Regions from separate parts of the Geobacillus zalihae genome, predicted to be linked through region 2. Evidence: predicted binding sites of a transcription regulator. Region 2 holds the regulator's gene; the other holds the start of a gene.

Region 1 (15,804 bases), 310 kb from region 2:
TTTCCGGATATTTCTTGTAGAATAAAATAATAAACATAAAAAATAGGTTGGTGTTGGCCTGATGAAATCATCAATGGAGAAACCGTTATACGGCGGCCAAGCGGTCGTTGAAGGGGTGATGTTTGCTGGCAAGACGCACTCCGTCACCGCTATTCGCCGCCATGACGGGACGATTGACTATTTTACGCTGCCTCGCCGCAGCCATCCGACGCTGGCTGCCCTGAAAAAAATCCCGTTTGTCCGCGGCATTGTCGCCATTATTGAGGCGAGCGCAAACGGGGCCAAGCATTTGCAGTTTGCCAGCGAACAATATGAGGCGTCCTCGGACGAAAAACAGGCCGCCGAAGAAAGCCGCTCCAAATTCGGGCTGATTCTCGGCGCCGCCGTCATCGGCGTGCTATCGTTTTTATTCGCCAAAACCATTTTTACGCTCGTTCCGGCGCTCGCCGCCGACGCCTTTAAACCGCTCGTACCGGGGAAAATGGGGCAAATTTTGCTTGAAGGAGCCTTTAAGCTTGCTCTTTTGCTCGGCTACATTTACTTTATTTCATTGACGCCGCTTGTTAGGCGCGTGTTCCAATACCACGGGGCGGAACATAAAGTCATCAACGCCTTTGAAGCGGGGTGGCCGCTCACTGTTGAGCACGTCCAGCGCGCCTCGCGCCTTCACTACCGATGCGGCAGCAGCTTCATTTTATTTACGGTCATGATCAGCTTATTCCTTTATTTGTTCGTGCCGACGGATCCGCTTTGGCTGCGAATCGCAAACAGGCTTGCTTTAATTCCTGTCGTGCTTGGCGTTTCGTTTGAAGTCTTGCAGTTTACAAATAAATTGAGAGATATTCCGCTGCTTCGCTGGCTTGGTTATCCCGGGCTATGGCTGCAGCGGTTGACGACAAAAGAACCGGACGATGACCAAGTGGAAGTGGCCATCGCCTCGTTTCAGCGGCTTCTCGATTTGGAAGCGGAAGCCGAAAGGAAACAAGCGGTGCAGTAATCGATCAAAGGGGGTGGACTCATTGCGGCGCCGGGCCATTCATCCGCTTGTCGGGCTTATGATTTTGCTTGGAACGCTTGGCATTGTCTATACCCTTTTTGCCCATCCGACGGTGCTGTTCCGCCAGCTGTTGTTTGTTGCGCTGTTTTTGGCCGCCATTTATCTCTTCTACCGGTTCGTATACCAACGCCGCACCGATAAAGATCGGTTATCGTATTTAAAGGCGGTGCGGCAGTCGAAAAAGCTCCATCCCCGCTCCGGGCGCAAACAAGCAAAGCCGGCGAAACTGAAGCGGCCGCTGAAAAAACGGACGGCCATTCCGCACTTGACCGTGATCGAGGGCAAAAAAGGCAAAAAAAAGAATCGAGCTTCGTTTTAGCTTGATTCTTTTTTGTTTGCCTCTGCCGTTCAGCTGAAAAATCGGCGGCAGAGGTGTGCCCTATTGCCGCTTTCCCGTCTAGTACGCCCATTGGCGCAAAAACTGCCGCGTCCGCTCGCGTCCGTAATCGATCAGGCGCCGGCGCGCTTCCAGTTCGATGGAAAATTCCGTAGAAATAACGTTGTCCACCGGCAAAAAGACGATGTTTTTTTCATGGCGACGCGAAATGTAGCGCGCATCATGCGCCTCTCTCATGGCCGCAAACAGCGCCTCATACAAATCGAGCGCATTGGTGATCGTTCGTTTCGGCCGCTCCCCTGGTTTTGGGCTCAGCTGAACGCCCAGCACCGGCCGTTTTTTCTTCTTTTCTTCATCGAACAAAAACAGCGGAAAGTTGCTGAGCACCCCCCCGTCGACAATGAAAGCCACACCGTTTCGCCCGCGAAGGCGGACCGGCTCAAAGAAATAAGGAATGCTGATGCTCATCCGCACTGCTTTGGCGATGGAAAACGACCCAGGGTCAATGCCGTATATGGCTAAATCGTCCGGCAGCACGACGATGCGCCCGTTCGTCACATCGGAAGCGACGATATACAAACTGCCGGCCGGCACATCTTGAAACGTCCGCACGCCGCGGGCGGCGAGCGCCGCCTCGAGCCACCGCTCAAACGCCTTTCCTTGATACAGCCCAAGATGCCAATACAAGCGCACCCATTTCCAAAGCGAAAACGGAATCCATAGCGGCCGTTCATCCAAAAACTGCTCCAACTCCAACTCCTCAAGCAGTCGGGCGATGTCGCGGGCGCTGTAGCCTGCCGATAGCAACGCCGAAAGCAACGCTCCCGCACTCGTGCCGGCAAGCCGCTTCCAGCGCAGACCTTTTTCCTCAATCGCTTCATACGCTCCAAGCAACGCAAACCCTTTCACCCCGCCGCCGGAAAAGACAAGATCAATGTCCACCGCCGCCTCCCCCTTTTTGCCGTTTATACATATGTAAGAAAAAAGGAGGGCATTTAGTACGGCAAACAAAAAAGAGCAAGCATCGGCTTACTCTCCTTGTTCATTGCGCTTTTGGACATCGCGCAGCGCTTCAAGGCGGCGTTCGTCCTCTTGAAAATACTGCACCAAATCGCCGATCCGGTCGATGGCGTTCCAGCTCAAATGGTGTTCAATCCCTTCCACGTCGCGGTAAATGTTTTCTTCGCTGACACCGATCAAACGGAGAAACTGCTCAAGCAGCTCATGGCGGTAGACGAGCCGCTGGCCGATTTTTCTTCCTTTTGGCGTCAAGACGAGTCCGCGGTATTTCTCATACACTAAATACTCATCTTTATCGAGCTTTTGCACCATTTTCGTCACCGAGGAGGGATGGACGGACAACGCTTCAGCGATGTCAGAGACACGGGCATAGCCCTTTTCTTCAATCAAAATGTAAATTTGCTCAATATAATCTTCCATGCTTGGTGTCGGCAACGTTTGTCCCCTCCCATCACGTTTGTCTGCCGCAGACAAGTGCAGCGGCCGTCAGCATCTCTCATGAACATGGCCGCCCTGTCCATTTCGGCTAGACGCTGCCGGGCCAGTCGGCCGCCCAGGCAAACAAAAAATAGCAATCAATCCTATTATACCATGAAGGGAACATTACGTAAAATACTGCACTTGGGCCGATGGAAAAAAGCGAGCAATATACGAGCGCATGGTTTCCTCCAGCTCCTGCGCCTCCTCGTCACGATACACGTATTTGCCGATGCCGTACCGCCCCCACTTATACTTGCGCTTCGATTCGTCCAAATCGAGCTTGGTTTTCGGGTAACGCTGCTCGATGACCCGCTTGGCCGGCTTGGTAAACCGATGCTGGATGAGCTCAAACGTCAAACTAGATAAATCCACTCCTTCCAATTGCCGGGCGAGCTCCTGAAACAATTCAAAATACCCTTGTTCCCAGCCGTCATGCCGGTAAATCGGCGCAACAACAAAACCGAGCTGATAGCCGGCACCGGCCACTTTGCGCGCGGCTTGAAGCCGCGCGTCAAAAGAGGACGTCCCTGGCTCGAAATGGCGGATGACATAGCGGGAATTGACGCTGAAGCGAAAATGCGTCTTGCCGTTATGCTTGGCATCAAGCAAATGATCGACATGCTCATACTTCGTCACAAATCGGAGCCGCCCGTAGTCGGTCGCGCCGATAAATTCAATCGCTTTTTTCAGCGAATGGGTCAAATGATCGATCCCGACAATGTCGGACGTGCATGCCGCCTCGAAACGAGTGATCTCAGGTGCGCGCTCGTCAATATACGTTTGCGCCTGGGCGAAAATGTCGTCCAAGTTGACATACACGCGGATATATGGCTTGCTTCCTAATGTCGTTTGCAAATAGCAATAATGGCAATGACCCATGCATCCGGTTGCCAACGGAATGGCGTATTCGGCGGACGGCTTCGATGAATCAAATTTCAGCGTCCGCCGCACGCCAACAACGAGCGTCGATTTCGCATTTCGATACCGGGCCAGCTCCGTCTCTCCCGGAATGCCGCGCACTTGGTTGTGCGATGTCGTCTCGCGAATCTCGATTCCCATTTGTGTAAATTTCTCGTACAATTCCTTTCCGAGCGGGTACGACAACGCCTCCGGTTCGAAATACACAAGTTTTGGCACAAACGGTTTCATCGTTTTCCCCCATTTCGTCCATCTTTACAGTTTAGTATGGACGAGAACGGGGGAGTCGTTATCTTACTTTATTTGGAATTCTTTTTTCGTTTCCTTGTCGCCTCCTCATCCACATCCATCCGCCTCCCAACGAAACCAGCGGGCATGGCCGTCGGTTTCGGCAACGATTTGCCGGCATTCTCGGCCATTGATCATGCGATCCAGATGCAGTTTCGGATCCCACATATTGTTATACACATGGAACAAATCCCGTTGGCGGCCGATTTCACGAAGCTGCTCAAGCAATCCACGCTTTGCCTCATCTGACATTTGGTTCGCGACATGCGTGTGGAAGATGCAAACAACGGTATCGGACGGAACTTGTGCAACAAGATCAGAGAGAAGTTCAACCCCGTCTCCCTCGATCAGACGAATCGGCGTTTGTTCCAGACATCGGGCTGCCTTTTCAAACAATTGGCGCCGGTCTTTATGTTCGGGCCAAATGAGCGCCTTCATCCATCGTCGATCATCCTCTTTTTTCAAGTCAATCACATGCAAATCGATACCGATCCGTTCAGCGACCCATGTGAAATTCAACTTGATCATCTCCCTTATTCTTCGACTTTTCACAACATTCTTCGCTCTCTTCATGCCATTGAATTCCATCAACTAGAAACTCGATCCTTTCGCTTACTATATTCGTTCCAACATACAGATTGCCCTGCAAAACATTCGCACACCTTTGCGATTTGCCATGACAGCTCATGAACGCAATGATACAATAAAACTAAACTGAAAGGAGGGATGCAGAATGTCTCACGAGCTTGTCGAATTGCTTCGCTCGGTGCTGAAAGAGGAGTTGCAGCCCATTCATGAACGCCTCGACCGCCTAGAAGCCGGACAGCAACGCCTCGAAGAACGACAACAACGCCTCGAAGAACGACAACAACGCCTCGAAGAACGACAACAGCGCCTCGAAGAACAGCAACAACGCCTCGAAGAACAGCAACAACGCCTCGAGGAAAAGTTGGACCATTTCATTATCGAGACGCGCAGCCATTTCAAAAAAATCGAGGACGAGCTGGCCGACCATCGGCGCATGTTCGAGATATTGTCACATGATTGGCGCAACGCGAACATTGCGATTGAATATTTAAACCATAAGATCGGCCAGCACGATCTGGAAATTTATCAGCTAAAAAAGCGGCTCGAACTCCAAGAAACAAAGTAAAAGCGCATGCCCGATGACCGGCGCATACGCTCGAACCGCTTATCCCCGCTTGCGAATGCGGAAATTGTCTTCTAACAGCACCCAGTTTTCCGGATACGGATACCCGAGCACCCAGTAGCTGATTCCGCGCAATCCGTATTCTTTCACCAATTCAAATTTCGCCAACGCGCTGCGGGCGTCTTCAAACCATACTTCGTGCTGGCGGCCTTGCTCGTCCGTGTACCGGTAAAACGGCGAGGCGGCCGCCGCATCGTATTGGATGGACGCCCCGTAGCGAATGGCGCGCTCTAGCGCCTCTTTCGGACTGAACGTTTCCGCCTCTTGCCCTTGCACGTGCGGCAGCACCCAGTCGCGGGCATAAATTTGAAACCCCATCATGATTTTGCTACGCGGAATGGCGGTCACCGCATAATCGAGCACGCGCCGAATTTGATTCACCGGCGAAATGGCTTGCGGCGGCCCAAACCGGTAGCCCCACTCATAGGTCATAAGGACAACAAAATCAGCGATGCGTCCGTGGGCTGGGTAGTCGTGCGCTTCGTACAGCAGCCCTTTTTGTTCAGCGCTTATTTTGGGCGCCAGCGACGTCGATAAAACATACCCTTCGGCGTGAAGCCGGTTGGCCGCCCGCTGCAAAAACTCGTTATACCGCTTGCGGTCGGACGGATAGACATTTTCAAAATCGACATTCAACGCGCGGTACCCTTTTGCTCGCATCACTTGAATGACGTTGTCAAGCAATCGCGTTTGCAGCGCAACGTCGGCCAGAATCGTCTGCGCCAGCCTCGAGCCCGGGTCTTGGTACGTAAAGTTCGTGATCGTCATCATCGGCACGACACGGGCGGCATAAGCCGCCTGAATGAATGCTGTATCATTGATCGGATTGAGCCCGCCATCGGCGCGGATCGTGTAGGCGAATGGCGCGGCATAGGTCAAATGGCGGCCGACTTCGCGCACTTGCTCCGCTCCTTTCTCCCCTTGGTCCACCGTAAATGCGTTCACCTCGATGAGCGGCTTCGCCGGCGGGATGATGAGCCGCTGTCCGGGGACGATCCGGTTCGGATCGGTAATATCGTTTACTTCGATCAGCTGCTGAACCGTCACTCCGTAGAACGAAGCGATTTGCGCCAGCGTCTCCCCGCTTCGCACCGTATGGATGCGCGCTGGGATGAACAACGTTGTCCCTGGATAAAGGAGCGACGGATTCGTGATCCGGTTCGCCTGTATAATCGCTTCGACCGCCACTCCATACTGGCGCGCAATTTGCCATAACGTTTCCCCTGTGCGGACCGTATGGTAACGATATGGAACCGGGATGACGAGCGCTTGGCCAACGGCTAGCCGGTTCGGGTCGCTCAGTTCATTGGCGGCGACAATCCGCTCGAGTGGAACGCCGTAACGCTGAGCCAACTGCCAAAGCGTCTCCCCGCGCTTTACGACATGAACAATCATGACGCTCCCCCTTTCGTTCCCTCCTTTTACCACTATATTTTGGCTTTTGCCTTTTATGTAAAAAAAACGCCGGTTCCTCTACGGAAACCAGCGTTTCATCCATCCAAACCCATCCGTATCACCATTACAGGCCACACTTCAGCTGCGCGCCGCAGTTGGTGCACGTGTTGCAGCCGCCGATCTCTTCGACCGTCCCTTCGCGGCAAATCGGACAAATATTGCCAACTTCCGAACCAATCGTCACATCGGTGGCGCGCACATCTTGAATCGTATCCACAAGCACAACGGCGCGTTTCGTCTCTTTTTCCTCGAGCTCCTCTGGAAGCAGTTCAAGTTGCTCTTCAATCCGATTCTCCTCAGCCTTTAACGTCAACACTTGCGCATCGCGGCTGCCGTCGACATAGACGGTTCCGCCTTTCGCACCGCAACGCCATAAACGCTCGTACACTTTTTGCACTTGCTCGACGGTGTAGCCCTTTGGCGCGTTGACCGTTTTCGACAAGCTCGAGTCGACCCAGCGTTGAATGATACACTGCACATCGGCGTGCGCTTCCGGCGGCAAGTCCATCGCCGTCACAAACCAAGGCGGCAAGTGGTTCGGGTCGGCTTCCGGGTGTTTGTCCAAATATTCTTGGACGATGTCCGCTTTCACTTCGATAAATTTGCCCAAGCGCCCGCTCCGGTAGTACGAGAACGAGAAGTACGGCTCAAGCCCGGTTGAGACGCCGACCATCGTTCCCGTCGATCCTGTCGGCGCCACCGTCAGCAAGTGCGAGTTGCGGATGCCGTATTTCAAAATATCTTGACGAATATCTTCCGGCATCCGTTTCATGTAGCCGGTGTTGATGAACGCTTCACGCAGCTTGCGCGTCTCTTCCTCCGTTTCGCCGACAAGAAACGGGAAGCTGCCTTTTTCTTTCGCCAGCTCGATCGATGCCCGGTATGCGGTCGTGGCGATCGTGCGGAACAGCTCATCGACAAGCTGGTTTCCTTCCTCAGAGCCGTACGCTTTTTCGCAGTAAATGAGCAAGTCTGCAAGCCCCATGACGCCAAGGCCGATGCGGCGCTCGCCGAGCGCTTGTTTTTTGTTTTCCTCAAGGAAGTACGGCGTGGCGTCAATGACGTTGTCTTGCATCCGCACCCCGATTTCGACCGTGCGTTTCAGTTTTTCGTAGTCCACGACCTTCCGTTCTTTGTCGACCATGTTCGCCAAGTTAATGGCGGCCAGATTGCACACCGAATACGGTGCCAACGGTTGTTCCCCGCACGGGTTGGTCGCAACGACTTTTTGCCCGTACGCGCGGGCGTTCGTCATTTCGTTGGCGTTGTCGATGAAGAAAATGCCCGGCTCGGCCGAATACGTCGCGCAAATGTTGATCAGCTTCCACAGTTCGCGGGCACGGATTTTCCGGTAGACGCGGACGCGATAGCCCATTTTCTCCCATTCGCGTACATCGCCGACTTCATGCCATTTTTCGTTGTAAATGCGCATTTCCTCTTCGGAATAGGTTTCCACGTCCGGGAAGCGGAGCGCGTATTCTTCGTCCTTTTCGACCGCTTCCATGAACTCTTTCGTCAAGCAGACGGAAATGTTCGCACCGGTCAAAAAGTCTGGGTTGTGCACCGTATATGTACCGCCGGTGCGCAGTTTTTCTTCGGCGTCTTTGATGATGTCTTCGGTGAAACCGCCGTAGTCAGGCGCGTTCTTGTATCGGACGATCGCTTCGTACATCGCCCGCTCCCGCTCGGTGAGCGGCGTAAATTTCAGTTTGTCGCGCGCTGCTTTTTTGATGCCTTCGTCTTCCATATTTTCGAGCAGGTAGCGCAAAATGCGCGGGTTTTGCATTTTCGAGACGATGAATTCGATAATGTCCGGGTGCCAGTCGGCAAGCATAATCATTTGGGCGCCGCGGCGGGAGCCACCTTGCTCGACAAGGTGGGTCAGCTTCGCAATATCGTCAAGCCACGAGACCGACCCGGACGATTTGCCGTTCACCCCGCGCGCAAGCGTATGGCGCGGCCGCAATGTCGAGCCGTTCGTCCCAACGCCGCCGCCGCGGCTCATGATTTCCATCACCTGCTTCCGATGTTCGGAAATTCCTTCGCGCGAGTCTTTCACAAACGGCATCACATAGCAGTTGAAATACGTCACTTCCTTGCCCGAACCCGCCCCGTACAACACGCGGCCGGCCGGAACAAAATTCAAGCTTGCGAGCTCTTGATAAAACTTTTCGAACCACTCTTTCCGCTTTTCTTCCGTCTTTTCCACCGCCGCCAGCCCGGTCGCATTGCGCTTGGCGATTTGCTCATAGAAAATCTCGAGCGGCTTATCAATAATGTCGAGCGACCGAACCACAATGCCGGTCTCCGCCTCTTCCCCTTCGAGCACGTGCCGGTATTCGTCTTCAATCAACACGCGCGCCTTTTTCGCCTCCCAATCGATGTCGACGATAAACCCGAGCCCTCGTGCCGGGAATTTCGGATCCTCCTTGATCGTCAACACGACGAAGTCGCCCGGTGTGAGCGTCAGCTTCTCCGTATCTTTGAATGAATACCGGTCAAGCATGACCAAACGGGATACGCCTTTATGGGTGATGTGCATATCCGGCGTAATCGGATGCACTTGCGGAAATAGGCGGATATCCTCGTTCAGCTTGTCAATATTGATCTTCATTTTTTCGGATGACGCCACCGTCATTCTCCTATCTCTCCTCTTTTATATAATCTCTCATGTTTTTGGCAAAGTTGTCCTGTCTTCTCTACCTTACCATATCAAACAGAAAAAAACAATATATAGTATGATTTTTTATGAAAATCATACTATATATTGTTAAAGAGAACAAATGATTTCATTTTGTCAAGCAAAAAAAAAAAAAACAAAACACGGCGAAAAGCGGAGAAAAACGGGGGAGTGCCGCTGTTTTTGCCGGAAAACGAACGATTTACCGCGTCGCTGCTCAGCGCTTGAAGTTCCATTCGTCGCTTTCGTATTTCGTCCGCGCCAGCTCTTCGACGTACGCCCGCTCTTCGGCGGTGAGCGTGTACGGTTCCAATACGATGTTCAATCCTTTTTCAAATCCTTTGTAAAACGCCTCTTTCGCTTCCTCGATCGTCACCGTGCGGCTCGTCAACTCATTGATCGCGACCGCCTTCTTTTTAAAATCGCGCTGCAGACGCTCTTTCACCCGCTCGTTTGGATATTTAAACAAGCTGAACAGCAAGTCTTCGTCCAAATCGAGCAAAATCGAACCATGCTGCAAAATGACGCCTTTTTGCCGCGTTTGCGCGCTGCCGGCGATTTTCCGCCCCTCAACGACAAGTTCGTACCATGACGGCGCGTCAAAACAAACAGCCGAACGCGGGCTGCGCAAATCGGCTTTCTCTTCTTCTGTCCTCGGCACGGCAAAATACGCATCCAATCCAAGATAACGAAATCCCTCTAAAATGCCTTGGGAAATGACGCGGTATGCTTCCGTCACCGTCTTCGGCATCGCCGGGTGCGACTCGGAGACGATCACGCTGTATGTCAATTCTTTATCGTGCAGGACGCCGCGCCCGCCGGTCGGCCGACGGACAAAGCCGAGGCCGTGCCGTTTGACCGCCTCTAAATCAATTTCTTTCTCCACTTTTTGAAAATAACCAATCGACAACGTCGGCGGATTCCAGCCATAAAAGCGGATCGTCGGCGGAATTTTGCCTTCGCTGTGCCAATCGAGAAGCGCCTCATCGAGCGCCATATTGAACGCCGGCGGGCAATAGCCGGAATCGATAAAGCGCCATACTTCTTTTGCCATCGTTCCACCTTCTCTATTGTTCCATACTCTAAACGCTGCGGCGGCTTGTCGACCACCGCCAAGGGGCGGGACGCTTTTGGCCGCCTTTATTAGTTTAGCAAACAACGCCGGTGAAGGAAAGAAAAATGGCATGGCGAAAATCTCTTTGCTTCCCGGCGGCGACTTTATATAATAGGAAATAGCAGACGAAGCGAAGGGAGGCATGATGGGGTGGAAGCATTGCTCATTATTCTCGGCGCGATCATCATTTATTCGGTGATCACATACATTTGGCAAAGACGAATTGTCAAATCGTTGACGGAAGAAGAATTCCGCGCCGGCTACCGGAAAGCGCAATTGATTGATGTCCGCGAACCGGATGAGTTTGCGGCTGGACATATTTTAGGGGCGCGCAACATCCCGCTCACGCAGCTTCGCGTGCGCATGAAAGAATTGCGCAAAGACCAGCCGATCTATTTGTACTGCCAAAACGGACTGCGCAGCGGGCGGGCCGCGCAAATGCTCTACCGAAAAGGATACCGCGACTTGTACCATTTAAAAGGCGGATTTAAAACATGGACCGGGAAAGTGAAGAAAAAAGCGTAGCCCGTTAACCAAAAAGGCGCTCTGCCGAAACAGGCAGGCGCCTCTTTTCGCATGCGCTAGACCGCCGCAAATTCCGGCGGCAGGACGACCGCCTCAAGCACCGAAGCAGCCGCGCCGATGGCGCAGCTTTTCTCTTTCAGCTTGGAGGAGATGATGGACGGCTCGCTTTCTTTTTTGACGAGAATTCGCTTTCTCACTTCTTGGCGCGCCGGACCGATCACATACTCGCCCGCTTGGGCAAGCGGGCCGCCGATGATGACCGCTTCTGGATTGTACGCATAAATCACCTGCAACAATCCAACGCCGAGATAGCGCCCTGTTTCCTCCAAAATGCGCGCCAGCTGTTCATCGCTTTCTGCTGCCAACGCCATCGCAGCGATGGAAAAGCGTTCATCGAGCCATTCGGAACGCCCTTCTTCAGCCAAACGGCGTTCAATGTATTTTTCCGACGCATACATTTCCCAGCAGCCGATGTTGCCGCAGCTGCAGCGAATGCCGTTGACATCGATCGTATGATGGCCGATTTCACCAGCTAGGCCGCTGACACCCCGATAGAGCTGATGGTGAAGAACGACGCCGGCGCCAATGCCGATTCCGGCGCTGATGTAAACAAAGTGGGCGAACTCGTTGCCGGCGCCGAACCACTTTTCTCCAAGCGCCGCCAGTTTCGCCTCATTCTCGACAATGACAGGACGCTCAGGCCACCGTTGCCGCAAAACAGCCGCCAAGGCGACATCGTCCCAGCGCAAGTTCGGAGCAAACACAACGGTCCCGCTTTCGGTATGGACGACGCCCGGCACGCCGATGCCGATTCCCATCACGCCGTACGGCGTCGCCGGCGCCCGGCGGATGGCCGCCTCGATGAGCTCCATCATTTCGCCGATGATCGCCTCCTGCCCTTCAGACGGGCGGAACGAACGCCGTTGCTCCCAAAGAATGTCCGCGTTTAAATTGGTCAACACGGCATACAAATAGTTCACCCCCAGCTCAACGCCGATAAGCGAGCCGGCGTCGGCGTTGAAGCGAAGCATGAGCGGCCGGCGCCCGCCGGTTGACTCGCCGATTCCGCTTTCATGGACGAAATGCTCGGCGATCAGTTCGTCAACAAGCGCGGAGACAGTGGCCTTGTTCAATCCGGTTGTCTTGGCGATATCGGCGCGCGAAATCGGATGCTGGTCGCGAATCAATTTTAAGACGAGCTGTTTATTCATTTTTTTTACAAGAGAAATGTTTCCTGTCCGCACGTCTCTGTCATCCTTTTCATTTGATTGATCGAATGTGTCTTGCGAAAGGGCAGGGGCGCCTCGCTATTATGGCGGTTGCTGCATCCGTCGATTCCTGCCGTGTTCGACTCTTGACCATCAGCTTTTTCGCCCAAGCCGTCGGGCGCCCGTGCACCGACTGTTAAGGCTAACTTCTCCATATGGACACATGCTTTTTCTTTCTTGATCTTAGTTTATATAATAAACTAATTCAACATTTCTGTCAATGACTCATCCGTCGTACAAAGAAACGGCCCGCTCCGTTAGGGAGCGAGCGCTCATCAATGCTCAAACATCAGTTGTCGCTATGTTTTGGTTTTTGATAGCGCAAAATCGGCTTGCGCGCCGCGGTCGTTTCATCAAGTCGCTTCACAACGGTCGTATGCGGCGCTTCTTGAACGATTTCCGGATTTTCCTCCGCCTCTTTGGCGATTTGGATCATGGCGTCAATAAACGCGTCGAGCGTCTCTTTCGACTCCGTCTCCGTCGGCTCGATCATCATGCATTCTTCAACGATGAGCGGGAAGTAAATCGTCGGCGGATGAAACCCGAAATCAAGCAGTCGCTTGGCGATGTCGAGCGTTCTGACACCGAGTTTCTTTTGCCGGCGGCCAGAGAGAACGAACTCGTGCTTGCAATGGCGGTCATACGGCAAATCGTAATACTCAGCAAGCCGACGCATCATATAGTTGGCGTTTAACACCGCATATTCGCTCACCGCTTTTAAGCCGTCCGGCCCCATCGAGCGGATGTACGTGTACGCCCGAACATTGATGCCGAAATTGCCGTAAAACGGCTTGACGCGGCCGATCGATTGCGGACGGTCATCATCAAGGTAATAACCGTTTTCCCCTTTTTCGATGACCGGCTTCGGCAAAAACGGAACGAGGTCGGCTTTCACCCCGACCGGGCCCGAGCCTGGGCCTCCGCCGCCATGCGGGCCGGTGAACGTTTTATGCAAGTTCAAATGAACAACGTCAAAGCCCATGTCCCCCGGGCGCGCCTTGCCAAGAATCGCGTTTAAATTCGCGCCGTCATAATACAGCTTGCCGCCGGCTTTGTGGACGATTTCGGCCATTTCGACAATATGCTCTTCAAACAGCCCGAGTGTGTTCGGATTCGTGAGCATAAGCGCCGCTGTATCCGGACCGACGACGCGCTTTAAGTCCTCTAAATCGACAAGTCCATCGGCGGTCGATTTGACCGTCACCGTCTCAAAACCCGCGACCGTTGCCGACGCCGGGTTCGTGCCGTGCGCTGAATCCGGGACGATCACTTTCGTCCGGTTGAAGTCGCCGTTTGCTTCATGGTAAGCACGGATCATCATCAGCCCGGTCCATTCGCCGTGGGCGCCGGCCGCCGGTTGCAAGGTGACCGCATCCATGCCTGTGATTTCTTTTAAATGCTCTTGCAAGTCGTACATCAACTCAAGCGCCCCTTGCACCGTTTTCTCTGGCTGAAGCGGATGAATGTGAGCAAACCCGGCGAGGCGGGCGACGTTTTCATTGATTTTCGGATTGTATTTCATCGTGCACGACCCGAGCGGGTAAAACCCGGAATCGACGCCGTGGTTTCGTTTCGAGAGCGCCGTATAATGACGCATTAAGTCAAGCTCCGACACTTCCGGGAGCTCCGGCTCTTCAGTGCGAAGATAATCGGCCGGCACGAGCTCGCTGACATCGACAGCCGGCACGTCAAGCGCTGGCAGGCTGTAGGCGATGCGCCCCGGCTTGCTTCGTTCGAAAATGAGCGGTTGATCGTTACGCATGGCCATCCCCCAATTCATTGACAAACCGATCGATTTCTTCTTTTGTCCGCAGTTCGGTGACAGCAACAAGCATATGACCGGCAAGCTCCGGATAGTCAGCCCCAAGGTCATAGCCGCCGATGATTCCTTTTTCGAGCAGGCGATCGTTCACATCAGAAACCGGCCGTCCAAGCCGGATGACAAACTCGTTGAAAAACGGACCGGCAAACGGCGACGACAGTCCGCGCTTTTCAAGTTCCACCTTCGCATAATGCGCTTTTTGCATATTCATCGCCGCCATTTCTTTCACGCCCCGCTTGCCAAGCGCCGACAGCGCAACGGAAGCGGCCAAGGCGTTTAACGCTTGATTGGAGCAAATGTTGGATGTCGCCTTATCGCGGCGGATGTGCTGTTCGCGCGCTTGAAGCGTCAAGACAAACCCGCGGCGCCCGTCCTCATCGGTCGTCTGCCCGACAAGACGGCCTGGAATTTTGCGCATGAGCGGCGCTTTGACAGCGAAATAGCCGCAATGCGGGCCGCCAAATTGCGTCGGGATGCCAAATGGCTGCATGTCGCCGACCACAATGTCGGCGCCAAACGCTCCGGGTGGAGTCAACACACCAAGCGCCAATGGGTTGCTGGCGACGACAAACAAACTTTTCTTTTCATGCGCAAGCGGCGCGATCGCTTTCAGCGGCTCGATTTGACCAAAAAAGTTCGGGTATTGGACGACAACGCACGCCACATCATCCCCCATTTCCGCTTCAAGCGCCTTAAGATCGGTGATGCCGCCGTCATACGGAATTTCTTTCACTTCGAGCTTCTGTCCTTTGGCGTACGTGCGCACGACTTCCCGATATTGCGGATGAACGGCGGTCGAGATGAGCACTTTCTTCCGCTTCGTATGCGCGGCGCTAAGAAGCACCGCTTCGGCAAGCGCCGTGCCGCCGTCGTACATCGACGAGTTGGCGACATCCATGCCGGTCAACTCGCACACCATCGTTTGAAACTCAAAAATCGCCTGCAGCTCGCCTTGGGAAATTTCCGGTTGATACGGCGTATAGGCCGTATAAAATTCAGAGCGCGACAGGACATGGTCGACGACAGCCGGAATATAATGGTCGTACACCCCGGCTCCTAAAAAGGAAACGTATTGTTTTACGCTGGCGTTTTTTTCCGCTAAGGCCGCAAGCTCTTTCCACAGCTCCGGCTCGGATTTGGCCGGTTTCACCTTCAGCTCGCCGCGGAAGCGGACTTGTTCTGGAATATCGGCAAACAAGTCGTCAATCGAGGCAACGCCGATCGTCTTCAGCATCTCCTGTTTGTCTTCTTCCGTCATCGGCAAATAACGATGGAGCACTGCGTTTTTCCCCTTTCCTTGTCGCTTTGGAATCGTCACTTGGCCCGCCTGTAAAACGGAATCGGCACGATGTTCGCTTTCAGCCGCTTGCCGCGGATGTCCACCTCCACCTCCCGGCCGATGGCAGCCACATCCGCTTTCACCAAGGCCAAGCCGATGTTTTTCTTCAGCGTCGGCGACTGCGTGCCGGTCGTGACGAACCCGACCTCTTCGCCGTCGGCAAATACAAGGTATCCGTGGCGCGGAATGCCTCTGTCGATCATTTCAATGCCGACGAGCCGGCGCGGCGGCCCTTCCTCTTTTTGCCGTTTCAATACAGCTTGGCCGATAAACGGCGGCTCTTTTTCCGTT
Region 2 (15,804 bases):
TGTGGTCAACGAACATGGACGGTTTTTCCTGCGCCCGGAGACGGCGCTTGCCGATCCGCAGTTTGTCGCCTGGCTTGGTGATGAAACGAAGAAAAAAAGCATGTTTGACTCAAAGCGCGCGGCAGTCGCCTTGAAATGGAAAGGAATTGAGCTATGCGGCGTTTCCTTTGATTTATTGCTGGCCGCCTATTTGCTTGATCCGGCGCAAGGTGTTGATGATGTAGCTGCCGCAGCCAAAATGAAGCAATACGAAGCGGTGCGCCCGGATGAAGCGGTGTATGGCAAAGGGGCGAAGCGGGCCGTGCCGGATGAGCCAGTGCTCGCCGAGCATCTCGTCCGCAAGGCGGCGGCGATTTGGGAGCTCGAACGGCCGTTTTTGGATGAGCTGCGCCGCAACGAACAAGATCGGTTGCTCGTCGAGCTCGAGCAGCCGTTGTCTTCGATTTTGGCGGAAATGGAATTTGCCGGAGTGAAAGTGGATACGAAGCGGCTCGAACAGATGGGCAAAGAGCTCGCCGAGCAGCTCGGCACGGTCGAGCAGCGCATTTATGAGCTCGCCGGCCAAGAATTCAACATCAATTCACCGAAACAGCTCGGCGTCATTTTATTTGAAAAACTGCAGCTGCCCGTCTTGAAAAAAACGAAAACCGGCTACTCCACTTCGGCGGATGTGCTTGAAAAACTTGCGCCTTATCACGAGATCGTGGAAAACATTTTGCATTACCGCCAGCTTGGCAAGTTGCAGTCGACGTATATTGAAGGATTGCTGAAAGTCGTGCGACCCGATACAAAGAAGGTGCATACGATTTTCAATCAGGCGTTGACGCAAACCGGACGGCTCAGCTCGACGGAGCCGAACTTGCAAAACATTCCGATTCGGCTTGAGGAAGGACGGAAAATCCGCCAAGCGTTCGTGCCGTCGGAGTCTGATTGGCTCATTTTCGCCGCCGACTACTCACAAATTGAGTTGCGCGTCCTCGCCCATATTGCGGAAGATGACAATTTAATGGAAGCGTTCCGCCGCGATTTGGATATCCATACGAAAACAGCGATGGACATTTTCCAAGTGAGCGAGGACGAAGTGACGCCCAACATGCGCCGTCAGGCGAAGGCGGTCAACTTTGGGATCGTTTACGGGATCAGTGATTACGGCTTGGCGCAAAACTTAAATATTTCGCGCAAAGAGGCGGCTGAATTCATCGAGCGCTACTTCGAAAGCTTCCCTGGCGTGAAGCGGTATATGGAAAACATTGTGCAAGAAGCAAAACAGAAAGGGTATGTGACGACGCTGCTGCATCGGCGCCGCTATTTGCCGGATATCACGAGCCGCAACTTCAACGTCCGCAGCTTTGCTGAACGGATGGCGATGAACACGCCGATTCAAGGGAGCGCCGCTGACATTATTAAAAAGGCGATGATCGATCTGAACGCCAGACTGAAGGAAGAGCGGCTGCAAGCGCGCCTTTTGCTGCAGGTGCATGACGAGCTCATTTTGGAGGCGCCGAAAGAAGAGATGGAGCGGCTGTGCCGGCTCGTTCCGGAAGTGATGGAGCAAGCGGTCACACTTCGCGTGCCGCTCAAAGTCGATTACCATTATGGCTCGACGTGGTATGACGCGAAATAAAGAGAAGTCTTGGTGTGGAGCGCCGGCATCCCTAAGAAGGCCTGTGATGGAATGAAAAAGCAGTTTCACAACGACTCTTCTCCAGTTGGGAAGCCTTGAACATCGAGCCGTCCTTCTCAACCAACATGACCGATTTTGTGAAAATCAGCGTTTCTCACCGGCCTTTTAGGCAGAATCTTTCGGTGCGACGATTCTCGGCTGCAACTCGATGAATGGGAGCGAAACAGCTGCCGCCCCATGGAGAATCTTTCTCTCGGCGGATGAACCGGCGTCAATGTGAAAGCGTCGGCAGGAACGATGCAGGAAAACGGAGGAAAGGGGGGATCGCCATGCCGGAATTGCCGGAGGTGGAAACGATCCGTCGTACGCTTTTGCCGCTTATTGTCGGAAAAACGATTGAGGATGTGCGCATCTTTTGGCCGAACATCATCCGCCATCCGCGAGACCCCGAGGCGTTTGCGGCAAGAATGATCGGACAGACGGTGCGTGGTTTGGAACGGAGAGGGAAATTTTTGAAATTCCTGCTCGACCGCGATGCACTCATTTCCCATTTGCGCATGGAAGGGCGCTACGCCGTTGCTTCTGCCCTCGAGCCGCTCGAACCGCATACGCACGTCGTGTTTTGCTTCACGGACGGCAGCGAACTCCGTTACCGCGACGTGCGCAAGTTCGGAACGATGCACGTTTATGCCAAAGAAGAAGCTGACCGTCGGCCGCCGCTTGCTGAGCTTGGGCCGGAGCCGCTTTCCCCGGCGTTTTCCCCAGCTGTATTGGCGGAGCGGGCGGTGAAAACGAAACGGTCGGTCAAAGCGTTGCTCCTTGATCAGACGGTCGTGGCTGGGTTTGGCAATATTTATGTCGACGAATCGCTGTTTCGCGCCGGCATTCTTCCCGGCCGGCCGGCCGCCTCTCTCTCCAGCAAAGAGATCGAGCGCCTGCATGAGGAAATGGTGGCGACGATCGGCGAGGCGGTCATGAAAGGGGGAAGCACGGTACGCACGTACGTGAACACGCAAGGGGAAGCGGGTGCGTTTCAGCATAGCTTGTTCGTCTACGGACGCAAAGGAGAGCCATGCAAACGATGCGGCACGCCGATTGAAAAAACGGTCGTCGCCGGCCGCGGCACGCATTATTGCCCGCGCTGCCAGCGCTAGGCGGCGTGTAAAAAGGAGAGGGGTTCCATGACGTTGACGATCGGATTGACCGGCGGGATCGCCAGCGGCAAAAGCACGGTGAGCGCGATGATGCGCGAGCTCGGCCTTCCGGTCATTGATGCTGACGAAGCGGCGCGCGCCGTCGTCCGACCGGGGGAAGACGCCTACCGTCAGATTGTCGCCGCCTTCGGTCCGGGCATTTTGCAGACAAATGGAGAGATCGATCGGGCGAAACTCGGGGCGATCGTGTTCAACGACGAAGAAGAACGGAAAAAGCTAAACGCCATCGTTCACCCGGCGGTGCGTCAGAAAATGCTCGCGGAGAAAGAAGCGCTCGTCCGTTCCGGGGCGAAAACGGTCGTATTGGACATTCCGCTTTTATTTGAAAGCGGATTGACATCCTGGGTCGATAAAGTACTTGTCGTGTATGTTGACGATGACATCCAGCTTCGCCGGCTGATGGAGCGGAACGGGTTCACTGAGGAAGAAGCGCGCGCCCGCATTTGCGCTCAATGGCCGCTGGCGGAAAAAATGAAGCGGGCCGACGCGGTCATCAACAATAACGGAACGAGGGAAGAGACACGCCGTCAGCTGTTGGCTATTTTGAAACAATGGGACGCCTTGGAAAAATAGGAGTCTTTTTTGTTCGCTTTCAGTCATTTTGTTCTCCACATTCCCTAAAAATATGATATACTATTTATACAAATATAAGAAAATAGTATAACATATATGAGAGGAGAACAAAGTGAATGAAGGCGAAAGTGGCGATTAACGGTTTCGGACGAATCGGACGGATGGTGTTCCGGCGCGCCATCAATTCCCCTGATCTCGACATTGTGGCGGTGAACGCCAGCTATCCGCCGGAAACGTTAGCCCATTTAGTGAAATATGACTCAAACCACGGCAAATTTGACGGTGAGGTCATCGCCTTGGAAGACGGCCTGCTCGTCAACGGCAAAAAAGTGAGGCTGTTAAACTCGCGCGACCCGAAACAGCTGCCGTGGAAAGAGCTTGATATCGATATTGTGATTGAAGCGACCGGAAAATTCAACGATCGTGAAAAGGCGAGCCTTCACCTTGAGGCAGGGGCGAAGCGCGTCATTTTAACCGCCCCGGGCAAAAATGAAGATGTGACGATCGTTGTTGGCGTCAACGAGCATATGCTTGACATCGACCGCCATTTCATCATTTCGAACGCCTCGTGTACGACAAACTGTTTGGCTCCGGTCGTCAAAGTGCTCGATGAAGCGTTTGGGATTGAAAACGGCCTGATGACGACGGTTCACGCGTATACGAACGACCAAAAAAACATCGACAACCCGCATAAAGATTTGCGCCGCGCCCGCTCATGCGCGCAGTCGATCATCCCGACGACAACGGGAGCGGCGAAAGCGCTTGGCCTAGTGCTGCCGCATTTAAAAGGGAAGCTTCATGGCATGGCGCTCCGCGTCCCGACGCCGAACGTCTCGCTCGTCGACTTGGTCGTCGACTTGAAGCGCGATGTGACGGTTGATGAGGTGAACGAGGCGCTGATCCGCGCTGCCAACGGCCCATTGAAAGGCATCTTGGATTTCACGATGGAGCCGCTTGTCTCGATCGATTTCAATACGAATCCGCATTCTGCGATTATCGACGGCCTGTCGACGATGGTGATGGAAGGGCGAAAAGTGAAAGTGCTCGCTTGGTATGACAATGAATGGGGCTATTCGTGCCGCGTCGTTGATTTAGCCCATCTTGTCGCGGCCAAAATGAATGAGCGTCTCAGCGTCAATGCGTAACAGCGGTTCGATGTGAAGCGCGCCGCCTGCGCTATGGCTTTTGCGATCCGCACAAACGGATCGGGCCACGGTGCGGGCGTGGGCGCTTTTTCTCTTTTTTATGCAAAAAAATTAAAAAAGCCTGTTGCAAAAACCCCCTAAACAAAGTATACTATGTCTCGTGAACTTCTTAACGGCAAGGGTAATGTGACTACTTAAAGGGTTAGGACCTCTTAGGACTAACTTTCCCCCGTGGTAGTTATACATGCCATTTTGCAACTCACCTTCTGTTTTTTTATTTGTTTGAGAAAATTGGTTAAAGGGGGATTCTTTTCATGGACACGATGGGTCGTCACGTTATCTCGGAACTTTGGGGATGCGACTTTGACAAACTGAATGATATTGATTTTATTGAAAAAACGTTCGTTGACGCCGCGTTAAAGTCGGGAGCGGAGATTCGCGAAGTGGCGTTCCATAAATTCGCTCCGCAAGGCGTAAGCGGGGTCGTCATTATTTCGGAATCGCATTTGACGATTCACACGTTTCCCGAACACGGCTATGCGAGCATTGATGTGTATACATGCGGCCATTTAGACCCGACGATTGCCGCCGATTACATTGCCGAAATGCTGGGCGCGCAAACGCGGGAAACGATCGAACTTCCGCGCGGCATGCGCCCAATCGAAGTGAAAAAGGCGCAGGCGCTGTAATTGGATCATGATAAACCGAAAGGAGCGTAAGCGAAACGCTCCTTTTTTTGCGCCCTCGGCGGTACAACAGCGGCGAAAATCATGGTATGATGGAAGAAAAAGAATGACTAGGGAGACGTGGCAATGAGCATGTGGAAAACACTCAAATACGCCTTCACAAACCATTGTGAAACGCGGGAAAATCATGAAGATGAAGAGCTAAGAAGCCATTATTACAAAGCGACGAACCGCGCTGTGATCGATGCGGTCAAGGAGCTGCTCTCGTCGCTGCCTGGCGCCGAGCTCGTTTCTGTTTCCGAAGAGCGCGGCGAAATTTGTGCACAAACAAGGCGCGGCAAAAAGTTGTTTATCGTCGCTACCGTCATTTCCGTGCGGCCGTTTGAAACGGCGGTCGACTTTTCCGCGACGACGGAGACGAAGCTATTGCCGTTTGATTTTGGGCATAGCCGGGCGGTCATTCTCGATTTGTATCGGAAGCTCGACGCCCGCCTGCCCTATATCGGTTCCGGACTGAACAGCTAACTATATCTTGTCTGCTTTCGTCCATTCCGGTATGATAGAAAATAAGAAGATCAACGGAGTGGATGTTATGCGATGTCCTTCATGCCATCATCAAGGCACGCGCGTGCTTGACTCGCGCCCGGTTGAAGAGGGTCGTTCGATCCGCCGCCGGCGGGAGTGCGAACAGTGCCATTATCGGTTTACGACGTTTGAGCGGATCGAGGAGCCGCCGCTGATTGTTGTGAAAAAAGAGGGGACGCGCGAAGAATTTAGCCGGGAGAAAATTTTGCGCGGCTTGATCAAAGCGTGCGAGAAGCGGCCGGTGGCGCTCGAGGAGCTTGAAAAAGTGACGCAGGAAATTGAGCGCGAACTGCGCAATCAAGGCGTCTCGGAAGTGAAAAGCGAAACGATCGGCGAAATGGTGATGGAGCGCCTGTCACACATCGATGAGGTCGCCTATGTCCGCTTCGCTTCCGTCTATCGGCAGTTTAAAGATATTAATGTGTTCATTGAAGAACTGAAAGAGCTGATCAAAAAAGGGCAACGGTAAAAAGGGCTTTGGCGTTAGGCGGCAAGCCCTTTTTTTCAACGTCTTTTCGGCAGGAAAGGGGAGAGCCGGTTTGAAACGAATACGGCGAAATGGAAGGTCGGAGCGATGCAACACCATTGGAAAGAGCTGATTGCTGTCGACCGTTATACCGTGCAAAGCCGTGGGGTGTTGCAAGAGGTGGACCGTAAAGTGCTGACGCTGCTTTACCAGCCGCTCATCGGCTGCCGGGCGTTGGCGCTTTATATGACGCTTTGGGGGGAGCTTGAGCTGCTTGACGGCCAGGAAGCGACCCATCATCGGCTTATGGCGCTCATGCAGTGCGGACTGCCGGACATTTACAGCGAACGGTTGAAACTCGAAGGAATCGGGCTGCTCGACACATACGTCCACGCTAAAGAGGCGGATGAACCGAAGCTGTTTCTTTATGAGCTGCGCCCGCCGTTGGCGCCAGACCAGTTTTTCCGCGACGAGATGTTGAGCGTTTTTTTGCACCGGCAAGTCGGCCGCCACTTGTTTATCCAGCTGAGCAACTTTTTTGCCCGTCCGTCCATTGATGAAACGAAATTCACCCAGGTGACGCGGTCGTTTTCCGACGTGTTTTCGGCCGTGCCCGCTGAACAAATCGTCGCCGGCCTCAGCGAAGAAGCCGGGCCCGAGCTGCTTGAAGGGAAGGATCACATCAGGCGGGATGAGGCGTCGTATGTGCTTGATGATGATGTATTCGACTTTGAGCTGTTTTTTGCCGGCCTGTCCAAGCAGCTTGTGCCGCGCCGAGCGGTGACAGCGAAAGTGAAGGAAGCGATTAAAAAGCTGGCGTTTTTATACGGCATTCCGCCGCTTGAGATGCAAAAACTGGTCCTTGGCGTCATCGATCCGGCCTATCATATCGATATTGACGCGTTGCGCCGGGCGGCGCGCGAATGGTATGAGCTCGAACATGGCGGTGTCGAGCCGCGCCTCGTCGAACGAGTGCAGCCGCTCGCCTACCGGACGATGGAAAACATCGAACCGCGCACAAAAGAGGAGCAACTAATGAAACAGCTGGAAACAATTTCCCCGCGCCAGCTGCTGAAAGAGATTTCAGGCGGCGCTGAGCCGTCGCTGGCTGATTTGCAGCTGATCGAAGATGTGATGTTTAAGCAACAGCTGCTCCCCGGGGTTGTCAACGTGCTCATTTATTATGTCATGCTCCGGACGAATATGAAGCTGTCGAAAAAATATGTAGAAAAAATCGCCAGCCATTGGGCGCGCAAAAAGGTGAAAACCGTGAAGGAAGCCATGGAGCTGGCGAAAGAAGAGGCGAAAACATACCAAAACTGGGCGAACGAAAAGGAAAAAGGGACGCGGACGGTGCGCAAAGTCGTGCGCACGGAAATCGTCCCGGACTGGCTGAACATGGATTACAGCCAGCCGGATGATGATGATTTTGACGTCGAACAGGCGCGCAAAGAGCTTGAGGAACGGCTGAAAAAATACCGTGATGAATCATAGAGGGAAAAGCCATGGAACGAGTAAACCACCTGTTGCAGCGGTTGCTTGGCAATCAACGGTTTAAACAACGCTACGAACAAATGAAACGCTACATTTTGGAGCATCCGGACGTGCAGCCGTTTTTGCGGGCGCACGAACGGCAATTGTCGGCCGATGCGGTTGACCGCAGCTTGATGAAGCTGTATGAGTTCATCGAGCAGCACGGGAATTGCCGCCAATGTCCGGGCCTTGAGCGATGCAACAACATGCTGCCGGGGTACCATCCAAATTTGGTGGTCAACGGTGGAAGGATCGACGTTGAGTACGACCGCTGCCCAAAAAAAGTGCAGCATGACGAGCGAAAACGGCAAGAGTCGCTCATTCAAAGCATGTTCATGCCGCGCGAAATCTTGCGTGCTTCGCTCTCTGACGTCGATCTCAATGACGATGGGCGGATCAAAGCGATCCGATTTGCCGAGCGGTTTGTGGCGGAATACGAGCCAGGGAAAAAAATGAAAGGCTTGTATTTGCACGGATCGTTTGGGGTGGGCAAAACGTATTTGCTCGCCGCGATCGCCAACGAGCTGGCGAAGCGAAACGTTTCGTCGCTGATCGTCTACGTGCCCGAGCTGTTTCGTGAGATGAAACATTCGCTTCAAGACCAGACGATGAACGAAAAGCTTGATTATATCAAAAAAGTGCCGGTGCTGATGCTCGATGATCTTGGGGCGGAGGCGATGTCAAGCTGGGTGCGCGATGATGTGTTTGGCCCGATCTTGCAATACCGGATGTTTGAAAACTTGCCGACGTTTTTCACGTCGAACTTTGATATGCAGCAGCTCGCCCATCATTTGACGTATTCGCAGCGCGGCGAAGAAGAGAAGGTGAAGGCGGCGCGCATTATGGAGCGAATCCGCTATTTGGCCTATCCGATTGAAATCACTGGACCGAACCGCCGCGAGCAAAATATATAAAGGCGATTTGAAACGTTGCCGTTTGCACAGGCATGTTGATTAACCCATAAAAACTAGTTGAGCAGGTTCTGTTTCTAGCTTTTCTGCCGTAGTCGGCAAGCGGTTCGTTTGCCGACTGGGGCTGACCCAAAAGGGTAATTTCCCTTAAACAAAACACAACATATTGTTTCTTAATTTAATTGTTTTATGCCTGTATACGGTAATAAGAAAGGGTGTCCCGATCCTTTTGGGGCACCCTCTCCTCGAACAATGAACGCCGCTAAGCTTTGTGGTTTTTTAGTCTAAACAGCCCGTTGTCCCCATATATATAAACCAAGCATGCCTTTCGGGCTAAAGGGGGGACAGCGGGTGATCGAAATCCATTTTGACGAGGCAAGCGAGGCGGAAAAATTGGTTGGGCTGCTAGATCACCGGCAACCGGATGACGGTCCGCTGTTTCATGCCGCTTATGACGGGAACAAAACCGTGGCGGTTTACATACAGGGCGAGGAGAAGCGTGTGCTTGAGGAGCATATCATCCCAGCGATGACGGCGTTTATGCAGGAGGTGATGGAAGACCGGCTGCTGCTATCCATCATTGCCAATGTTTTTTATTTCCGCGACGTCGAAGAACAGCAGCAAATTTTGGCCCTCGCTCATTCATTTTTGGACGGCGAGCGGCGCGATTACCGGAAAAGCGCGGCGTTTGCCGCCTCGCGCACCGTGATGTTGCGCGACGCTTTTGCCTCCTTTTTGCGCGACGGCTTGTCATTTTCGTTTTCTTCGTTCGTTACGTTCCGGTTAAAGCCGTATATGGAGCGCCTCCAACATTATGTCGAGCTGGCGATTGATGAATACAAGCTGGAGCAGGAGTATCAAAATTTTGTGCAAATGCTGCGCGACTGCCTGGCTGGCCGGACGCCGCAATGGCCGCGCCTGTATTTGGTGCACGATCCGCCGCACTTCGTATTTTACGACAGCGAGCGGCGGGAGCTGTCGGCGGCGGAAGTGAGACAGTTGATCGACCGCCATCTCGTCTTCAGCCAGCCGATGTATATTGATGCATCGGTGCTCGCTCCGCTTGTCTCGCTCGCTCCGGCGGAAATTGAGCTGTACACCGATCATCCGGATGACGGCATGGTGCAGACACTGCAAAACGTGTTTCAAGAACGGCTGATCGTCTGCCGCCGCGCCGATTTTTCCCGCTTGTTTGCCGCCAACGCTGGAAATGGGGGAGAAGCTTGATTTTTCCTGCTGTTTTCGCTATAATGACGTCATGAATATGGATGAATACAAGCGATGACGAGGACATGGGCGCATTTTTACGGTTTCCAGAGAGGGAAGGCAGCGGCTGGAACCTTCCTAACACGAAAAATGCGCTTACCCCCTCAGAGCTGCGGCAGCGAACGCAACGCCCAGTAGTTGCCGCCGGTGGACGACCGTTATTCTTGTTGAGCCATGGCATGGCGAGGCGTTGCCATGGGAAGAAGGGTGGAACCACGATGAAAACTCGTCCCTTTAGGAGGGAGGAGTTTTTTTATTTTTCCATTTTCATCATCATGACAAAGGAGTGATTGCCAATGCCAGACGTCATTCGCATCACGTTCCCAGATGGGGCGGAAAAGGAGTTTCCGAAGGGGACGACGACGGAAGACATCGCTGCCTCGATCAGCCCGGGGCTGAAGAAAAAAGCGATCGCCGGCAAACTGAACGGCCGGTTCGTTGATTTGCGCACGCCGCTTCACGAAGATGGCGAGCTTGTCATCATTACCCAAGACATGCCGGAGGCGCTTGACATTTTGCGCCATAGCACCGCCCACTTAATGGCGCAGGCGATCAAGCGGCTGTATGGCAACGTCAAGCTCGGCGTCGGTCCGGTCATTGAAAACGGCTTTTACTATGATATCGACATGGAGCGTAAGCTGACGCCAGACGACCTCCCGAAAATCGAAGCGGAAATGCGCAAGATTGTCAAAGAAAATTTGGACATCGTCCGCAAAGAAGTGAGCCGCGAAGAAGCCATCCGGCTGTATGAAGAAATCGGCGATGAGTTGAAGCTCGAGTTGATCGCCGATATTCCGGAAGGCGAGCCGATTTCGATTTATGAGCAAGGCGAGTTTTTCGACCTTTGCCGCGGCGTGCACGTGCCGTCGACTGGAAAAATCAAAGAGTTCAAGCTGCTCAGCATCTCGGGGGCCTACTGGCGCGGCGACAGCAACAACAAAATGCTGCAGCGCATCTACGGCACGGCCTTTTTCAAAAAGGAAGACTTGGATCGTTATTTGCGCCTGCTTGAAGAAGCGAAAGAGCGCGATCACCGCAAATTAGGCAAAGAGCTTGAGCTGTTTACGACATCGCAACAAGTCGGACAAGGCTTGCCGCTATGGCTGCCGAAAGGAGCGACGATCCGCCGCATTATCGAACGGTACATCGTCGACAAAGAAGTGGCGCTCGGATACGATCATGTCTACACACCGGTGCTCGGCAGCGTCGAGCTGTACAAGACATCGGGCCATTGGGACCATTACAAAGAAAACATGTTCCCGCCGATGGAGATGGACAACGAAGAACTTGTGCTTCGTCCGATGAACTGCCCGCACCATATGATGATTTACAAAAGCAAGCTGCACAGCTACCGCGAGCTGCCGATCCGCATCGCCGAGCTCGGCACGATGCACCGCTATGAAATGTCTGGAGCGCTTACCGGCCTGCAGCGCGTCCGCGGCATGACGCTCAACGACGCCCACATTTTCGTGCGCCCGGACCAAATCAAAGACGAGTTCAAGCGCGTCGTCAACTTGATTTTGGAAGTCTATAAGGATTTCGGCATTGAGGAATACTCGTTCCGCTTGTCTTACCGCGATCCGCATGACAAAGAAAAATATTACGATGACGATGAAATGTGGGAAAAAGCCCAACGCATGCTGCGGGAAGCCATGGACGAGCTCGGCCTCGACTACTACGAAGCGGAAGGGGAAGCGGCGTTTTACGGGCCGAAGCTCGATGTGCAAGTGCGCACGGCGCTTGGCAAAGACGAGACGCTCTCGACGGTGCAGCTTGACTTCCTGTTGCCCGAGCGCTTTGATTTGACGTACATTGGCGAGGATGGGAAGCCGCATCGTCCGGTCGTCATCCATCGCGGCGTCGTCTCGACGATGGAGCGGTTTGTCGCGTTCCTCATCGAGGAGTATAAAGGTGCGTTTCCGACATGGCTCGCCCCGGTTCAAGTCAAAGTGATCCCCGTGTCGCCGGAGGCGCACCTCGATTACGCGTATGACGTGCAGCGGACGTTGAAAGAACGCGGCTTCCGCGTCGAAGTCGACGAGCGCGACGAAAAAATCGGCTATAAAATCCGCGAAGCGCAAATGCAAAAAATCCCGTACATGCTCGTTGTCGGCGATAAAGAAGTGTCTGAGCGAGCGGTCAACGTCCGCCGCTATGGCGAAAAAGAAAGCCAGACGATGGGGCTTGACGAGTTTATGGCCTTGCTCGCTGACGATGTGCGGGAAAAACGGACAAGATTAGGGAAAGCGCAATAAACCGTTGACAGGCGACATAAACGTTCAAGCGCCACAAGGAAGCAACGGTGGCGATGGCCCATGTCATGGGCGGTTTTTCAAAGAAATGGCGGCGTGAACAAGATTTTCTCTTGCCAATTGAATGTTGATCCGCTATAATAAAGGGCGTTGTGTTTATCAAGATCCGCTCCTTGACATGCCATCGCCAAGGTGGTATAGTGTATAAAGTGGAATGATGGCTTGTTTGTAACAAAAGCAGAAGCACCCCGCTTCTCACCTGACCGACGCCAAGACGGCTGTTGGCAGGTTGTTACGGTTCGTCAATGCGAGTGTAAGGACGTACTGCGCGGGTGCTTTGTGCATCTGCGCTTTTTTTTGGCTGGAAGTGGGGCTCTGCTGGCAAACAAGCCAGTCGGAAAAAACCTTGGAGGTGGCTCATTATTAGCAAAGATTTTATTATCAACGAACAAATTCGTGCCCGTGAAGTGCGCTTGATCGACCAAAACGGCGAACAGCTTGGCATCAAGTCGAAGCAGGAGGCGCTTGAGATTGCGGCAAGACGCAACTTGGATCTTGTGCTTGTCGCGCCGAACGCCAAACCGCCCGTTTGCCGCATCATGGACTACGGCAAATTCCGCTTCGAGCAGCAGAAGAAAGAGAAAGAAGCGCGCAAAAAACAAAAAGTGATCAACGTCAAAGAGGTGCGCCTCAGCCCGACGATCGAGGAGCATGACTTCAACACGAAGCTGCGCAATGCGCGCAAGTTTTTGGAAAAAGGCGATAAAGTGAAGGCGACGATCCGCTTTAAAGGTCGGGCGATCACCCATAAAGAAATTGGGCAGCGCGTCCTTGACCGCTTCTCGGAAGCGTGCGCCGACATTGCCGTTGTCGAAACGGCGCCGAAAATGGACGGGCGCAACATGTTTTTAGTGCTCGCACCGAAAAACGACAACAAGTAAGGAGGAACCTGCGATGCCAAAAATGAAAACTCACCGCGGCTCGGCGAAACGGTTCAAAAAAACGGCCAGCGGCAAATTAAAACGCGGCCACGCGTACACGAGCCACTTGTTTGCCAATAAAACGAAAAAACAAAAGCGTCATCTCCGCAAAGCGACGCTTGTCTCGCCTGGCGATTTCAAACGCATCCGCCAAATGCTTGACAACTTGAAATAACGACCGACTATAGGAGGGAACGATTATGCCACGCGTAAAAGGTGGACCAGTGACGCGCAGACGTCGCAAAAAAGTGTTAAAACTCGCAAAAGGCTATTTCGGCGCGAAACACGCATTATATAGAGTCGCGAACCAACAAGTGATGAAATCGCTCATGTATGCGTATCGCGACCGCCGTCAACGGAAGCGCGACTTCCGCAAACTGTGGATTGTCCGCATCAACGCAGCGGCTCGCCAAAATGGCTTGTCCTACAGCCGTTTGATGCACGGCTTGAAGCTGGCCGGCGTGGAAGTGAACCGGAAAATGCTCGCCGACTTGGCGGTGAACGACCAAGCGGCATTTGCTCAACTCGCCGATTTGGCGAAAGCGAACTTGAATAAGTAACCATGACGGCCATCCTAACAAAGGGTGGCCGTTTTTTTTTCGGCAACGAAATGGGGGGCTTGAAAGCCGATCAGCGCTGCTGTTTTTCTGTCAAGGAAAGGGATGGATATGGTACAATACGGAATAGCGATCAATCTTCTTGCCTTTTTTATGATGGGGCTCGACAAACAAAAAGCGAAACGCCGCCGCTTTCGCATCGCCGAGCGGACGCTTTGGCTGCTGGCGTTTGCGGGCGGGGCCATCGGTGCGGCAGCTGGAATGTACACGTTTCGCCATAAAACGCGCCATCGGGCTTTTGGCTATGGCTTGCCGCTGTTGGCAGCGGTGGAGCTGTTTCTCTATTGGCGATGGATGAGGTAGAAAGGGGAGGAGAGAGTCAACTACTCCCACTTAGCTAACGCTTGAAGTGGGGGCTTGCAACTCCCCAGAAGTGCAAACGGACTTCGTCCTCCTTCCTTGACTTGGGGTTGCATCAGGGGGCAGGTTGACGACTACCCAACGACGCAGGTCATGCCTGCATCGTTACCGATTCTCTCGGTGTGTCTGTTGGCAGTACTTGGCTTCCACACACAACAGACGGACCTACGCTCGATGTTTTACGGTTACAACGTTTCCTGTAACCAACTCCATACATCGAGTAGCAGTTATTGGAGTGCCTTTATTGAACGGTTTTCTCCACGCCTTTATTATATCATACACAAAAGAAAGGGGGAACGCGCATTCCTCTCCCACTTACTCCCTTTGGTCGTTGAAGTGGGAGTCTCCTGCGCGAAATAGGATGAATTGGCCTTTGCTTTACGATATGCAGCGCATGTTGGATGAGCGGATTGAAACAGAGCACGGCCTTATGCATGAGGACTTGTTCAATCGGAAAATGCTTGCGTTTCTCGTCGAACTTGGGGAGCTGGCCAATGAGACGCGCTGTTTTAAATTTTGGAGCGTGAAACCGTCGGCGCCGGCGGAACGGGTGCTGGAGGAATATGTCGACGGTTTGCATTTTTTGCTGTCGCTCGGGCTGGATTGCGGGCTGTTTTATGAAAGCCGGGAGCTTCCGGCTGTCGAGCGGCCGCTTGTTGAGCAGTTTTTGGCCATCTTTCGCGCCGCCGAGCGGTTCGGGGAGACGAGAGCGCGAGGGGAATATGATGCGCTGTTTGCGGAGTATTGGCGGCTTGGCGTGGCGCTCGGTTTTTCTTCCGACGACATCGAGGCGGCGTATCGGCGGAAAAATGAAGTGAACCACAAGCGGCAAAACGAGCGCTACTGATCTTTTTTCGGGTGGCGAATGATTCATTTTGCCAATCGTCAGCCTTTTCAAGTATAATAAAAAAGTGGACAAAACCGGAAAGGGGTGCCAAGATGGCGAAGTTGGACGAAACGTTGACGATGCTGAAAGCGCTGACCGATGCGAAAGGCGTCCCGGGCAATGAGCGGGAAGCGCGCGATGTGATGAAGACATACATAGCTCCGTATGCGGATGAAGTGACAACGGATGGCCTCGGCAGCTTGATCGCCAAAAAAGAAGGGAAATCGGGCGGGCCGAAAGTGATGATCGCCGGCCATTTGGATGAAGTCGGCTTTATGGTGACGCAAATCGACGACAAAGGATTCATCCGCTTCCAAACGCTTGGCGGATGGTGGAGCCAAGTAATGCTCGCCCAGCGCGTGACGATCGTGACGAAAAAAGGCGACATCACCGGCGTCATCGGTTCGAAGCCGCCGCACATTCTGCCGCCGGAGGCGCGCAAAAAACCGGTGGAAATCAAAGATATGTTCATCGACATCGGCGCGACAAGCCGCGAGGAAGCGATGGAGTGGGGCGTCCGCCCGGGCGATATGATCGTGCCGTATTTTGAATTTACGGTATTGAACAATGAAAAAATGCTGCTCGCGAAAGCATGGGACAACCGGATCGGCTGTGCGGTCGCCATCGATGTGCTCAAGCAGCTGAAAGGCGTCGACCATCCAAACACGGTATACGGCGTCGGCACGGTGCAGGAAGAAGTCGGCTT

The links. The regulator NrdR, encoded in region 2, represses ribonucleotide reductase genes. The targets are predictions, from matches to a motif close to AACACNATATATNGTGTT.
Region 1: the regulator NrdR is predicted to act here: its motif matches at 9,489-9,506, upstream of QWV57_RS12340 (vitamin B12-dependent ribonucleotide reductase).

The regions. Positions count from the first base shown of each region.
Region 1 covers NZ_CP129217.1:2,433,884-2,449,687, forward strand. The annotation lists gene QWV57_RS12300 (DUF1385 domain-containing protein) at 62-997, shown strand; gene QWV57_RS12305 (SA1362 family protein) at 1,020-1,376, shown strand; gene QWV57_RS12310 (patatin-like phospholipase family protein) at 1,455-2,336, opposite strand; gene mntR (transcriptional regulator MntR) at 2,424-2,849, opposite strand; gene splB (spore photoproduct lyase) at 3,018-4,043, opposite strand; gene QWV57_RS12325 (DUF2332 domain-containing protein) at 4,149-4,628, opposite strand; gene QWV57_RS12330 (hypothetical protein) at 4,834-5,253, shown strand; gene QWV57_RS12335 (glycoside hydrolase family 18 protein) at 5,293-6,705, opposite strand; gene QWV57_RS12340 (vitamin B12-dependent ribonucleotide reductase) at 6,830-9,403, opposite strand; gene QWV57_RS12345 (lipoate--protein ligase family protein) at 9,663-10,499, opposite strand; gene QWV57_RS12350 (rhodanese-like domain-containing protein) at 10,710-11,084, shown strand; gene QWV57_RS12355 (ROK family transcriptional regulator) at 11,141-12,328, opposite strand; gene gcvPB (aminomethyl-transferring glycine dehydrogenase subunit GcvPB) at 12,642-14,114, opposite strand; gene gcvPA (aminomethyl-transferring glycine dehydrogenase subunit GcvPA) at 14,107-15,453, opposite strand; gene gcvT (glycine cleavage system aminomethyltransferase GcvT) at 15,489-15,804, opposite strand, start outside.
Region 2 covers NZ_CP129217.1:2,746,197-2,762,000, reverse strand. The annotation lists gene polA (DNA polymerase I) at 1-1,624, shown strand, start outside; gene mutM (DNA-formamidopyrimidine glycosylase) at 1,954-2,778, shown strand; gene coaE (dephospho-CoA kinase) at 2,806-3,411, shown strand; gene QWV57_RS13945 (glyceraldehyde-3-phosphate dehydrogenase) at 3,528-4,556, shown strand; gene speD (adenosylmethionine decarboxylase) at 4,871-5,245, shown strand; gene QWV57_RS13935 (aminotransferase class IV) at 5,369-5,767, shown strand; gene nrdR (transcriptional regulator NrdR) at 5,835-6,296, shown strand; gene QWV57_RS13925 (replication initiation and membrane attachment family protein) at 6,402-7,787, shown strand; gene dnaI (primosomal protein DnaI) at 7,799-8,740, shown strand; gene ytxC (putative sporulation protein YtxC) at 9,089-9,964, shown strand; T-box leader at 10,010-10,240, shown strand; gene thrS (threonine--tRNA ligase) at 10,300-12,258, shown strand; ribosomal protein L20 leader region at 12,485-12,618, shown strand; gene infC (translation initiation factor IF-3) at 12,675-13,196, shown strand; gene rpmI (50S ribosomal protein L35) at 13,210-13,410, shown strand; gene rplT (50S ribosomal protein L20) at 13,436-13,795, shown strand; gene QWV57_RS13890 (DUF1294 domain-containing protein) at 13,904-14,155, shown strand; gene QWV57_RS13885 (dUTP diphosphatase) at 14,574-15,059, shown strand; gene QWV57_RS13880 (M42 family metallopeptidase) at 15,152-15,804, shown strand, end outside.